One region of the Arthrobacter sp. T572 genome, then DNA from elsewhere that is predicted to be linked to it. Evidence: riboswitches for the same ligand, from Rfam matches in the RefSeq annotation. Region 1 holds a riboswitch; each other region holds the start of a gene.
The links. A riboswitch is a leader RNA that binds a small molecule or an ion and turns the genes downstream of it on or off. The one in region 1 is predicted to bind thiamine pyrophosphate.

Region 1 (3,385 bases):
GGCTGGGTCCAGGTTGGCCGTCGGTTCGTCCAACAGGATCAATCCCGGTCTCATCGCCAAAATGCCTGCCAGCGCAAGCCGCTGCTTTTGGCCGCCGGAGAGCGCCGCCGTCGGGTGGTCCAACGCCAAACCGCCGCCATCAGCGGTACGCAACCCCACGTCGTCGAGCGCTTCATGAACCCGGGTCCAGATCCGGTCACGGGGCACGGCAAGGTTTTCGGCTCCGAACGCGACGTCGTCGCCAATCCGGGACAAGACCACCTGCGTTTCGGGATCCTGCTGCATCAATCCGGCGCGGCCGCGTTGTTCCCGCGGCGAAGCACCGTCCAGCAGGAGTGAACCGGTCTCGTCCGAATCATCCTCTTCCTCGCCCAGGACCCCGGCCAGCGCGTGCAGCAAGGTCGACTTGCCCGCACCGGAGGGACCCAACAGCAACACCCGCTCGCCCGGATCGATGCGGAGGTCAAGGCCCTGGATGGCAGGTGTGGTCCGGCCGGCGTGCCGCCAACCCCAGCCCTCGGCGGAGATGGCGGCAGGCCTGCCGGTGCTCGTTGCGGCCATCAGTTGAAGACGGGCTCCGAGGCGGCCTTGCGCGATGCGAAGGCGCTCAACACGCCTGTTTTGGCCAGGCCGCGGGTGGCGACCCAGGAGAGGGCGCCGGCAATGATGGCGCCGGACAACGTGCAGAACGCGATGTAGGCCAGCTTGTCCACGGCCTCGTAGGCGATGTTCCAGCCCCACGGCATGAAGGAGTCGTTGAGGCCGCAGAAGAGGCCCGCACCGGCACCGGCCAGCAGCGCCGTGGGGAGGTTGAACTTCTTGTAGCGGAACGCAGCGAACACCAGCTCGGCACCCAGGCCCTGCAGGACGCCGGAAATCAGCACGGTGGTGCCGTACTGGGAACCCATGATCAGCTCACCCGTCGCGGCCACAGCCTCGCAGAACAGCGCGGCGCCGGGTTTGCGGATGATCAGCATGCCCAGGACTGCGGGGATCATCCAGCCGCCGGCGATCAGGCCGGTCAAGGGCGGGTAGGCCGCGTTCATGGGAATGGATACGATCGCGGCGCCCTGGGACCATGCCCAGAAGATCACGCCGCCGGCGATGGCGATCAAAGCTGCCACCACGATGTCTACTACACGCCAGTTGTAACTGGTCTTCTTCACGCTTGCCGTGGTCATTTCTTTGCCTCCTGAGGTTACAGGAGGGGAAAGTGCTCCCCGGATTCCCGGCAGGCATGCGCCACCGGTGTTCCGGACACTCTGAGAAGCTCGACTCCCTTGCGCCGGTACTAACCGGATCAGGTTCGAGGGTCTGCGGCTGTCCGCACTCTCAGCGCCCTCGCGTCACCTGCATCCCTGCAGGGTTCGACGGCGGCGCTCCCCTGTCGTTATCAATCTGCCCTGATGGGCGAGGTCCAGTTTACACCCGGGTCCGTGCGTTGGCCCTCGGTGGCAGTCATAAAGGGTTGCGGTTTCTCCCGGCCCGTTTGGCGGCTTCCTCTCTCATGCACACCTGAGAGAATGACTTCATGACGGATCATCCCGGCACAGTCCCGCCTGCACCCGAACCACGGCTCGCTGCCAGCGTGATCCTGCTCAGGGACGCCGCCGACGGCCTCGAGGTCTTCGTCCAGCACCGTGTGTCCACCATGGACTTCGCCGCGGGCATGGTGGTCTTTCCCGGAGGCCGCGTGGATGCCGCGGACAGTGAAGGGTGGGACTACCCGCAGGAGTTGCTGGCAGGGCACGCCGATGCGTGGTCGGAAGCATCCATCGCCGCCAACCCGGACCAAGCCATCCGGGAAGCGGGCACCGTGCTGACTGCCGCCCTCCGCGAGGTGCAGGAGGAAGCCGGACTCACGCTTGAGCCTGCAGATCTGCGTCCGTGGGCCAACTGGGTGACCCCCGTGGACATGCCCAAGCGCTTTGACACCTACTTCTACGTCGCCAAGGCCCGTGACGGGGCAGCGCCCCAACACCAAACAACGGAAGCCTGGCAGTCGCTCTGGATGCCCGTGGCCGGCGTCCTCTCCGCTGAAGCCGAAGGCACGCTCCACCTCATGCCACCCACCTACTACCTGCTCAAGGAACTTGCGAGCCTGGGCACCGTGGATGCTGTGTGGGGCGCCCGGCACCCCGTAGTTCCCGTCCTGGCACCCCGGGGCTCCATGGCGGCCTTCCTGAAAGACAGGGAAAACCGCCGATAACGCTCCCCTTGCGCCCGGGAACGGTGCCTGGTGCACGCTGTAGGTGAGGTTAGGCTTGGGACATGAACTTCTTCTTCAAGCTGCTGGGGACCGGAGTGAGCCTCGGAGCAGGATTCGTCGGCACCAAACTGGTCAACCTGGCTTGGGAGAAGGCCACCGGCAACAAGCCGCCCGCAGGTCATGACGACCTCGAAACCAGCCTGCGCTCAGCACTGACATTCGCGCTGGTTTCGGCCTTCGTGAGCACCCTCATCCAGGTCCTAACCAGCCGCGGCACGCAGCGCGCGATCGCCCGCTTCGCCAAGACGCACGACATCGTCTGACCCGCTGCCCGGGGACAAGCCAAGGCACCCCACCACCGGCGGCGCACCCTTGGGCGACCCTTTTCCAAGATGCCCTGAACGCCGGACTCAGCGGCCGGCGTCGTGCGTTCCGTCCCCCGGATGTTCACCGGCAGCCCGCTGGACCACGGCCTCAAGTTCGTCCTTGGTGAGGAGCTCGCGGTGGCCGTGCTTGGTCCGGTAAGCGGAACGGCCCACCATGTGCGCGGACACGGGCGCGGTCAGCAACTGGAATATCCAGGCCACCAGCAGGACCGGCCACACCCACCACGTCCGCATCTGCAGGCCGATGGAAGCCAGCATCAGGAAGAGGCCCAGGACCTGCGGCTTGGTCGCGGCGTGCATGCGGCTCATGAGGTCCGGGAACCGCAGCAGGCCGATCGCCGCGCCCAAGGACATGAGGGCGCCGACCACCAGGAAAACGGCCGTCAGAACATCGATTACAGCGTCTACGCCCGTAGCGTCAGGAGTCATTGCTCTGTTCCCGCCTTTCGGCCACGAACCTGGCCACCGTCACGGAACCGATAAAGCCGATCACGGCCAGGGCCACCAGCAGCATCAGGTTGTTGAGGTGCCGGTTGATGGCCATGTCGATTGCCAGGGCCGCGCCGACGATGGCCAGCAGCACGTCGGATGCCAGCACGCGGTCCAGCAGGGAAGGCCCGATCGCAATGCGGATGATGGCACCGGCCCCTGCCAGGCTAAGGATCACGGCAGTGACCACCAGGACAAGTTCCTTCACAGCGCCGCACCTTCCATGCCCGGACGCGTTTCGCTTCGGAGCGCCTCTACTTCTTCGCGTGTGCCCATGATCCTGATCAATCCGGCCTCGATG
Region 2 (3,385 bases), 900 kb from region 1:
GAGAGTGTGCTCGTCAGCGATGACCTCCAGCTTGACCCAATCGGTTTCCAGGGCTTCACGGGCCAGTTCGGCCGTCATCACCGCGTCTTTGGCAGTGAAGCATCCGGCCGTGTTGGGCAGTACGCGGATGCCGTTGTCCACCAGGAGCTGGAAAAGCGAGCCCGTCTCTGCCGGCGAGTACCGGCGCATGGCCACGGTGGTGAGCTCGGTGCCCGAGGCCAGGAGCGCCGCACCAAGTCCGTCCAGGCTCGGCGCCCCTCCGGTTCCCATGATGAGGCGGGACGAGAATCCGACTCCGTCTATGACCAGGGCGTCGTCGGTCCCGGTCTGCCGCGTATTGCCTGTGCTGGTGATGGTCATGCTCTCAGCCTCCCTGGACCGCAGTAACGAGTTCGAGTTCATCGCCGTCGGCCAGGGTCGTCGCGGCCCATTGGCTCCGCGGGACTACTTCGGAGTTGCGTGCGACGGCGACACCCAGCTTGCCGCCGTCGGCCGCCTGACCGCGGTGGTCCAAGGCGCGGCCGGTGACGTCGCTGACGAGGGTGCTGACGGATGCGTCGTCCGGCACTGAACGGGCAGTGCCATTGAGTTTGATGTTCATGCGGGTTCCTTGATCGACGTGCGTGGTGCGGGAGGAAGTTCATGCTGTGCAGTTGGCGCAAAACGGTCCGGTGCGAACCGCGACCAGCGCGGGTCGCTGGAGCCGCCCAGCAGCCCGCCCACGATCTTTGCCGCGACCGGGGTGAGGAGGACGCCGTGGCGGAAGAAGCCGGTGGCGATGACCAGTCCGGGAACCTCCCCGGTGCTGCCGGTCACCCGTCCCAGCAGGGGTGCGTTGTCCGGTGTGCCTGGCCGTGCACGTGCCGTGGCCTCGAGCAGCTCGAGTTCGGCGACGGCGGGCACCAGGACCTGGGCATCGCGAAGGAGCTGGTAGACACCTCCGGCTGAGACTGCGTTGGACGTGGCAGAAAGGTTGTCTTCGCGCTGCGTTGCCCCGATGACCACGGTCCCGTCGTCACGCGGGACGATGTAGACCGGGACCCCGCGCACCATTCCCCGGACCGTGGCTGTCACGAGCGGGCGCAGGTGCTCCGGCACGAGAAGCCGCAGGATATCCCCGTAGACGGGACGAACGGGAAGGGACAGCCCATCAGGGAGTCCGTCGAGCTTGGCGGCGCCGAGTCCGTTGGCCACCACCGTCTCCGCAGCCCGGACTTTTATGCCGGACTCCAGCCCCACACCCAACACCCGGTCCTCCTCGCGGAGCAACCGGGTTGCGGACTCCGTCACCAGGAAACCGTCGGCGGCCCCGGAGACCCAGGTCTGGTCTTCCGGAGAATGGGAGGCCAGGACCGACATCAGGCCGGCGGCCAGCCTCCGCGGGTCCACCTGGTGGTCGGAGGGGATATCGAAAGCACAGGAAATTTGCGGGCTCAAAAGCGGTTCGCGCTCCCGCGCTTCCCGCAGGGCCAGCGGCGCCACGGCCAATCCGGCCGCAAGCTGGGCGGACCGCAGATCGGTCAAGGCACGGCGGTCGGCAGCGTCGGCACCCACACCAAGTGTCGGCGTCGTGCAGTAACCGATGGCTGTTCCACGTCCGGCGAGGTCCGCCGCGAAAGCCGGCCACAACCGGGCTGATTCCAGCATGAGTTCCAGGAGGTCTTCCTCCTGGTAATGGAGTTCGCTGACGGGGGCGAGCATGCCTGCTGCTGCGAAAGTGGCCCCCGTGGCAGGTGCGGGATCGACCACCACCACCGAACGGCCGGCCGCCCGGGCCTCGTGCGCGATGCCCAATCCGATGATCCCGCCACCGATGACGATCACGTCTGCTTCAAGGTCCGGTGCTGTTTCCGGAACGGGCCGGGATACGACCATGTTTTTCCCTTCCCTACGCCGGTATTACCCGGATCAGGTCAAGCGGTCGGCGCTGAAGCCCTCTCAGCCGGGCAGTCATATGACGCTGCCACGGCTCCCGCAGTACGAGCCCAGTTTAGAGGAACTACTCTGGTTTCCATGACCCAGCCCAACGCCATTGCTTCTGCCCGCCTCTACCTGTGCACCGACGCACGCCAGGAGAAGGAGGACTTTGCGGACTTTGTGGACGCCGCCTTCGCCGGTGGCGTGGACATCATCCAGCTCCGGGACAAGTCCATGGAGGCCGGCCGGGAGCTGGAGCTCCTGGAGGTCCTCGGCAAGGCCGCTGCACGCCACGGAAAGTTGTGGGCGGTCAACGACCGGGCCGATGTTGCCAGTGTTTCCGGGGCTCCGGTCTTCCACATCGGCCAGAAGGACCTTCCGCTTCCGGCCGCCCGGCAGCTCCTGCCCGGTGCCGCGATAGGCCTCTCCACCCACACTCCGGAACAGGCCGATGCCGCCATCGCGGCGTCGCAGGTGCCGGGCGGGCTGGACTATTTCTGTGTCGGACCCGTATGGGCCACTCCCACAAAACCCGGTCGCGCGGCCGTTGGACTGGAGCTGGTCACATTTGCCGCAGAAGCAGTGGAACGTGCCCGCGGGAACGACGCCGCGGGCGCTGATCTGCCCTGGTTCGCCATCGGCGGGATCGACCTCGGCAACGTCGAGGACGTAGTGGCCGCAGGTGCCGCAAGGATCGTGGTGGTTCGCGCCATCACGGAGGCGGACGATCCGACGGCGGCGGCAAGGTCGCTGCTCGAGGCCCTCGACGCCGGCCGCTGACGGTCAGGGGGCCAGTCCCAGGCCCGACATCCTCTGTCCGTGCCCCGCTGCCAGGTCCGCAGTCAAGCGGCCCACCGCTTCCCGCGCCTCCCCGCCGGCCTTGAGCACGGGGCCCAGCCAGGGATGTTCCAGTCCCACCCGCTGTGCCTGCGTCAGTGCTTCCCCCACGAGCCTCCGTGCCCACAGCGCGAGTCGTGACGCGAGCCTGGGATCGTCGGCGAGCGCCTTCCGCAGCAGCATGCGGAGGGCCTCCGTGGCATGGTCGGCAGAAGCGACCTGGTGCACGACCACCTGTGTTCGGGCGTCGAGGAATCCTGCGACGGTACGGTAGAAGTCAGCCGAGACCGTATCGATGACGTAGGCCTTCATGACCGACTCGTACCAGTCGCCCGGCCGGGTGCGCTCATGGAAGTGGTCGAAGGACCGTTGGAATGGCAGCATGGCATCCTCGGGATCAACGCCCAACCCGGCGAGGTGGTCGCTGATCATGGCGAAGTTTCCGTAGGCTCCCACGGCAATCTTGCCCAGCATGGCCGCATCCCGCAGGGTGGGAGCATGCCGGGAGTCCGCGGACAGCCTCCCGAAGGCCGACAACTCCCCGTAGGCCATGGCCCCAAGGAGCTCGATCGCAAGGGTGCCAACTGGAGCATTGCTGTCCTGGGAAGTGCCCATGCTTCAAGACTATCGG
Region 3 (3,385 bases), 1.2 Mb from region 1:
GAGACGAACAAGGCCTGGCCGTGCCAGCCGGCGGTCCGCTCGAACCCCAGGGTGTCCACGTAGAACTTTTGCGCCGTCGCAACGTCGCCTACCTGAAGGTGGACATGCCCGACGCCGGCACCGGCCCGGGCCTGGCCCGTCACCGCCTCTTCGCTCAGGTACTGCTGAAGGTAGGCCTGCGGCGGCAGGGCAACGTTGTCCATGACCACGTTCTTTCCGTCCCACTGCCACACGCTCCGGGGCTTGTCGTAGTACAACTCGATGCCATTGCCTTCGGGATCGGTGAAGTAGAACGCCTCGCTGACCAGGTGGTCGGCACTGCCGACGAAGGCACGGGGCTCGTATTGCGCGGCAGTGGCAATGGTCGCGGCCAGGGCGGGCTGGTCTTCGAACAGGATCGCAGTATGGAAGAGGCCGGCCTCGCCCCTGCCGGGAATCTGCAGGCCTGCGGCCGGAGCCAGGTGGACTACGGGCTTGCCGAGGCGGCCCAGGTACAGCCCGCCGTCCTGTTCCGCGACCACCTCCAACCCCAAGGCGCGCTGGTAGTAGTCGCTCATGAGCTTCATGTCGCCCACTTTGAGCATGACAGTGCCCATGGAGAGATCGGCAGGCAGCAGGTCCTGGCTGGATGAAGTGGTCATGTGAAGCTCCCGGTGATCAAGCTGGCCGCTTTTCGGCTCGTTCTACCTCTCTAAATTACTTGAAGCTTCAATTTATTCCCAGCGGAGGACGTTGCCCCTTAGGACCACGTGGCTCAACCGGTGGACGGTGGCAAGCTCCTGACGGGGATCCGCGCGGCACACCACCACATCGGCAGGTGCCCCCTCGCTGATTCCTTCCGTCCCCAACCATGCCCTGGCACCCCACGTGGCGGCATTCAGCACCGCGGCAGGCGGCAGGCCGGCGTCGTGCAGTTCCTGCATCTCGTCGGCGATCCGGCCATGCTTGATGACGCTGCCGGCGTCAGTGCCGGCATAAATGGAAACGCCGGCCTCATAGGCTTCAAAAACCCGCTCGCGCCGGCGTTCCCACAGGCTGGTCATGTGCTGCGCGTAGTCGGGAAACTTTGGCTTGGCCTGCGCCGCGATGTCGGGAAAGGTGGCAATGTTGACCAGGGTGGGAACGATCGGAACATCCTGTTCCACGAGGCGCGGGATGTGCCGCGGCAGCAACCCGGTGGCATGCTCTATGCAGTCGATTCCGCCGTCCAGCATGTGGTCGATGGTCTGTTCCGCGAAGCAATGCGCGGTAACCCGGGCGCCTTCGTCATGCGCGGCAGCTATGGCTTCCTTGACGACCCCGGCCGGAAATGACGCGGTCAAGTCCCCCACTCCCCTGTCAATCCAGTCGCCCACCAGCTTGACCCAGCCATCGCCGTCGCGCGCTTCTTTCCGGACGGTCTCCACCAGTTCATCCGGCTCCACTTCGTGGCCCAGACCCCGCAGGTACCGCTTGCTGCGGGCAATGTGCCGGCCGGCCCGGATGAGGCGCGGAAGGTCCTCCCTTTGCTGGACCCAGCGGGTATTGCCGGGCGAACCGGCGTCGCGGATCAGCAGCGTTCCGGCGTTCCGGTCCGCCATGGCCTGGGCGAGCGTGGTCTCCTCATCCACCGCACCACCGGGCCCCAGCCCGATGTGGCAATGCGCGTCGACGAAGCCCGGCAGCACCCATCCGGCAAGCACTCTGTCCGGCGGCGTTGCGGGACGTTCAAAAGTCAGCTTTCCGTCAACTGACCACAATCCCCGGCGTTCGTCATCGGCTGCAACCAGCACCGGACCGCTGAATTCAATGATGTTGGCCATGGCAGAAGCCTAGTGCGACGAACCCCGCCCCGCCCCTTTCGAAAGCTTGTGACTGGGAGCACCCGCTGCCCCTGTGGTAGCTTCTTCCCTGACCACACGGGAGCCCTTGCAGGGGCTGAGATCGGGCTGAAGCAGTCTGCGACCGTCGAACCTGTCCGGGTAATGCCGGCGAAGGAAGTGAGTAATCCTTGAGCACCACAGAAACACAGCACAGCCCTGCCCGGAACCAGACTGCGCCAGCCGGGGAAGCCGTCACGCAGTCGCTGAAGTCCCATTCGCTGGCTTGGGTGGAGGATCCGGGCCACGGCATCCGCGTACCGGTGACCGAGATCGCCCTGGAACCCTCCCCCAACGGGCAGGCCAACGATCCTTTGCGGGTGTACCGCACGGCCGGCCCGGGAAGTGATCCGGTAGTCGGTCTGGAACCGTTCAGGAAGGCCTGGATCGAGGAACGCGGCGATACGGAAAGCTACACGGGCCGGGAACGCAACCTGCTCGACGACGGCAAGTCGGCCGTGCGGCGCGGAGCAGCGTCTGCGGAGTGGAAGGGTGCACAACCGGTGCCCCGCCGCGCCGTCGAAGGCAAGACCGTCACCCAGATGCATTACGCCAGGCAGGGCATCGTCACCCCGGAAATGCGGTTCGTGGCCCTGCGGGAGAACTGCGACGTGGAGCTGGTCCGCAGCGAAGTCGCTGCAGGGCGGGCCATCATCCCGAACAATATCAACCACCCGGAATCGGAACCGATGATCATCGGCAAGGCCTTCCTGGTGAAGATCAACGCCAACATCGGCAACTCGGCTGTCACCAGCTCCATTGCCGAGGAAGTCGACAAACTGCAGTGGGCCACGCAGTGGGGCGCAGACACCGTCATGGATTTGTCCACGGGAGATGACATCCACACGACCCGCGAATGGATCATCCGGAACTCACCCGTGCCCATCGGCACGGTTCCGATCTACCAGGCTTTGGAAAAGGTCAATGGTGAGGCCAATAACCTCACGTGGGAAATCTTCCGTGACACGGTGATCGAACAGTGCGAGCAAGGTGTGGACTACATGACCATCCATGCCGGCGTCCTCCTGCGGTACGTGCCCCTCACCGCCAACCGGGTCACGGGCATCGTGTCCCGCGGTGGCTCCATCATGGCCGGCTGGTGCCTGGCCCACCACAAGGAGAACTTCCTTTACACGCACTTCGATGAGCTGTGCGAAATCTTCGCAAAGTACGACGTTGCCTTCTCACTCGGTGACGGCCTCCGCCCCGGAGCCACAGCCGACGCCAACGATGCCGCGCAGTTCGCCGAACTGGACACCCTTGCCGAGCTGACCCAGCGAGCCTGGGAATACGACGTCCAGGTCATGGTCGAAGGACCGGGCCACATCCCTTTCCACCTGGTGCGGGAGAATGTGGAACGCCAGCAGGAACTGTGCAAGGGGGCTCCGTTCTACACCCTCGGGCCGCTCGTGACAGACGTTGCCCCGGGTTATGACCACATCACCTCCGCCATCGGTGCCACGGAGATCGCCCGCTACGGCACGGCCATGCTCTGCTACGTGACACCCAAGGAGCACCTTGGCCTG
Region 4 (3,385 bases), 1.3 Mb from region 1:
GTGATTGACCGGACAGAAGCCATGACCGTGGTTGACGTCAATACCGGCAAGTTCACCGGCAGCGGTGGAAACCTTGAGGAGACCGTCACCAAGAACAACCTCGAGGCCGCTGAGGAAGTCGTCCGCCAACTTCGCCTCCGGGACATTGGTGGCATCATCGTCATCGACTTCATCGACATGGTCCTCGAATCCAACCGCGACCTCGTGCTACGTCGCCTGGTGGAGTGCCTTGGCCGCGACCGGACCAAGCATCAGGTAGCTGAAGTGACATCGCTGGGCCTGGTCCAGATGACGCGCAAGCGCATGGGTACCGGACTGCTTGAAGTCTTCGGCGAGCAGTGTGAACACTGCGCCGGACGCGGTGTTGTCACGCATGACGAACCCGTGGAGCACCGCCGAGCCAATGCGGTTGCCGTCGAGCAGCACCGCCCCCACTCCGAGCCGCAGCAGCCGGCGCCCCGCACGGAGCGCAAGCGCCGCCGTGGCAAGGGTGGTGGACAGGGGAACGGTGAAGCGTCCGTTGCCCACGCCCCGTCCCCGGCAGCGCCGGCACCAGCCGCCGCCACCGAAGCCATGGACCCGGTTCGCCAGGCCAAGGCCGAGGCGACCCGCGCCGCCCTGGCCACGATCGCTGCCGCCGCCCATGCCGCACACCTGCACGACGACGAGGTCCACCGTGCCGAGGAAGCGGCCCGCGCAGCGGCGCAGGCCGGAGATGCAGCTGAAGCCAAGGAAGCACCTGCCGGGCAGGCTCCCACGGAGGATTCGTCCGCCAGGGAATCGGCCTCTGCGTCCAAGGAAGGCCGGACCGCGCCTGTCCTGCGGTTCGGCGGCGAGGAAGTTGCACTGCCGTTCGTTGAACACCAGGAGGAACCGCAGCCGGCCAAGCCGACCATGAGCCTGGATCTGTTGGCGGAAGCGTTCTCGCACCTGGGCGCCGCTCCAGAGCCCGAACCCCAGGCACCCGCTTCCGGTGGCGGTTCCGCCGAGGCCACGGACGCAGTGGCAACCGGCCAGGATTCGGATACCGGACATGCCGTGGCGGAGGCCGGGGCACGGGCCCGCGGCCGCCGCGGACGCCGGAACCGCAGCGCAAGCAGGGCCCAGGGTGCTGCCAACGAGACCAACATCGAGCAGCATGAGACGGGTACTTCGGCGGGCGGTGGTTCCTCGCACGAAGCCAAGGCCCCGGCAAAACCTGCCGAAAAGACCGCAGGCGAAGAGCCCATCATCCTCGGTGTCGGTGTCCCGGCCTCCGAGCTGTAGCTCTTCGGCGCTGATTGGCGCTCCAACCCGATAGGGATTGACGCGGCCCGCGGATTTTCCTGCACAGGCACACTGCAGCAGGATTCCGGGGGCCGTAGTCATATCCGTGGAGCAACTGCGCGTGGGTTTCGGAGGGCCGGTGTTTCCCGGCTAGTCTTGGGGATTGACACGGGGTGCCGGGCGTCGGGCCCGGCTGAGATCCAGACCCGTTGAACCTGTCCGGTTAGCACCGGCGAAGGGATGTCCCCATGACTTCTTTGTCGTCTTCTTCCGCCTACCCTGATTCTGCCGTCTACCCGGCAGTCCCCGGCTCTGCCAGGCCACCGCGTGTTCTGAGCATTGCAGGCTCGGATCCGTCCGGGGGAGCGGGAATCCAGGCAGACCTGAAGGCAATTTCTGCCCTCGGGGGTTACGGCATGGCCGCCGTCACCGCCCTCACCGCCCAAAATACCCTTGGCGTCAGCAGTGTCCATGTGCCGCCGGTGGAATTCCTGCGCCAGCAGTTGGAAGCGGTCGGCAGCGACATCACGATCGATGCCGTCAAGATCGGGATGTTGGGCGACGCGGAGGTCATTGACGAGGTCCGCAGCTGGCTCGGAACGGTGCGTCCCGCCGTCGTGGTCCTTGATCCCGTGATGGTAGCCACCAGCGGCGACCGCCTCCTGAGGGAAACCGCTGAGGAAGCATTGCGTCATCTTCTGCCCCTGGCGGACCTGGTCACCCCCAACCTCCCCGAACTTGCCATGCTGCTCGGAGAACCTGAGGCCGCGGACTGGGCATCGGCACTCGACCAGGGAAAGCGCCTGGCCGCGGCTTGCGGAAATACCGTGCTGGTCAAAGGCGGGCACCTTGCCGGTGACGATTGCCCCGACGCCTTGGTCAACACGGGCGGTTTGCTGCGCCAGGACATCATCGAGGTTGGCGGACCGCGTGTCTACACCGGCAACAGCCACGGAACGGGTTGCTCGCTTTCATCGGCATTGGCCACCGTGCAGGCCCGGACCGGTGATTGGGAAGCTTCCCTTCGGGAAGTGAAGCCGTGGTTGCTGCAGGCACTCCGGGACGCTGACAGGCTGGAGGTCGGCCAGGGCAGCGGCCCCATCCATCATTTCCACCACCTTGAGGCCTCCGCGGCGCCAGGTACCTTCGCGGCGCGGTTATGGGCAGTCGCGTCCAAGGAGCTCGGGGCCATCAACGCGTTGCCGTTTATCGAGGGGCTGGAATCGGGTGCGCTGCCAGAGTCCTGGTTCAACTACTACCTCGCCCAGGACGCGCTTTACCTCAACGGATACTCGCGGGTCCTGGCCAGGGCGGGGGCACTGGCTCCCAGCGAGGAAGAGCAGCTGTTCTGGGCCAAAGCCTCGCAGGTGTGCCTGGAGGTGGAATCGGAGTTGCACCGGAACTGGCTGGCCGCGCGCCGCACCAGCCAGGCGACCGGGCCGGTTACCAAGTCCTATGTGGACCATCTCCTGGCGGCCTCGGCATCAGGCAGCTATGGTGTGCTGCTCGCGGCGATCCTGCCCTGCTACTGGCTTTACGCCGAGGTGGGACACCGCCTGCATGCTTCCTATGTCCGGAACGGCGAACCGGGCAGCCACCCTTATGCGGACTGGCTCCGGACCTACGCAGACGAAGAATTCGCCGAAGCGACCAGGACCGCCATCAGGTTCACCGACCTGGCAGCGGCTTCTGCCTCAGGGCAAGAGCGGGCGGCGATGGTGGAAGCCTTTGCCCACTCCTGCCGCTACGAGACAGCCTTCTTCGACGCTCCACGCTTGTTCGCGTAATGGCCTTCCAGCGCGTCGAACCAGCAAAGCCGCCCGTCCGCGGTAGGCTGTATGGGCACGGTGCCGGGCGAGTCCGTTCCAGTGGTGACAAGCGTCACCTCCAGGGCTCCGGGCCCGGCCTCATTTGCGACTGAAGGTCAAACTAGCGTAATCTTGATCTTCGGTGCTTACGCCAACACTTGGGTTATGCCCCTTGGAATTGTTCATGGGATGACTCGCGGGCTTCGATCTGAAGTCCACGGCGTTGAGGCACAGCGCGAACCGGGCCCTGCGTTGGATCAAGGTTCCGCACGCAAATTTAGTAAGAAACGTCGAGAGAAGTGAGTACCCAA

Region 2: it holds a riboswitch for thiamine pyrophosphate, as region 1 does, so the genes downstream of both, thiO (glycine oxidase ThiO) here and ACUYMZ_RS18480 (ECF transporter S component) in region 1, are expected to answer to the same signal.
Region 3: it holds a riboswitch for thiamine pyrophosphate, as region 1 does, so the genes downstream of both, thiC (phosphomethylpyrimidine synthase ThiC) here and ACUYMZ_RS18480 (ECF transporter S component) in region 1, are expected to answer to the same signal.
Region 4: it holds a riboswitch for thiamine pyrophosphate, as region 1 does, so the genes downstream of both, thiD (bifunctional hydroxymethylpyrimidine kinase/phosphomethylpyrimidine kinase) here and ACUYMZ_RS18480 (ECF transporter S component) in region 1, are expected to answer to the same signal.

What each region holds. Positions count from the first base shown of each region.
Region 1 is NZ_JBRAZQ010000002.1:3,730,033-3,733,417, forward strand. It holds gene ACUYMZ_RS18475 (ABC transporter ATP-binding protein) at 1-561, opposite strand, end outside; gene ACUYMZ_RS18480 (ECF transporter S component) at 561-1,181, opposite strand; TPP riboswitch at 1,260-1,396, opposite strand; gene ACUYMZ_RS18485 (NUDIX hydrolase) at 1,532-2,209, shown strand; gene ACUYMZ_RS18490 (DUF4235 domain-containing protein) at 2,272-2,532, shown strand; gene mnhG (monovalent cation/H(+) antiporter subunit G) at 2,620-3,024, opposite strand; gene ACUYMZ_RS18500 (MrpF/PhaF family protein) at 3,014-3,292, opposite strand; gene ACUYMZ_RS18505 (Na+/H+ antiporter subunit E) at 3,289-3,385, opposite strand, start outside.
Region 2 is NZ_JBRAZQ010000002.1:2,831,571-2,834,955, forward strand. It holds gene ACUYMZ_RS14255 (thiazole synthase) at 1-360, opposite strand, end outside; gene thiS (sulfur carrier protein ThiS) at 365-601, opposite strand; gene thiO (glycine oxidase ThiO) at 598-1,875, opposite strand; TPP riboswitch at 1,869-1,986, opposite strand; gene thiE (thiamine phosphate synthase) at 2,014-2,697, shown strand; gene ACUYMZ_RS14275 (ferritin-like fold-containing protein) at 2,701-3,369, opposite strand.
Region 3 is NZ_JBRAZQ010000002.1:2,482,535-2,485,919, forward strand. It holds gene ACUYMZ_RS12730 (VOC family protein) at 1-641, opposite strand, end outside; gene ACUYMZ_RS12735 (amidohydrolase family protein) at 714-1,802, opposite strand; TPP riboswitch at 1,889-1,996, shown strand; gene thiC (phosphomethylpyrimidine synthase ThiC) at 1,991-3,385, shown strand, end outside.
Region 4 is NZ_JBRAZQ010000002.1:2,400,149-2,403,533, reverse strand. It holds gene ACUYMZ_RS12320 (Rne/Rng family ribonuclease) at 1-1,266, shown strand, start outside; TPP riboswitch at 1,426-1,524, shown strand; gene thiD (bifunctional hydroxymethylpyrimidine kinase/phosphomethylpyrimidine kinase) at 1,515-3,053, shown strand.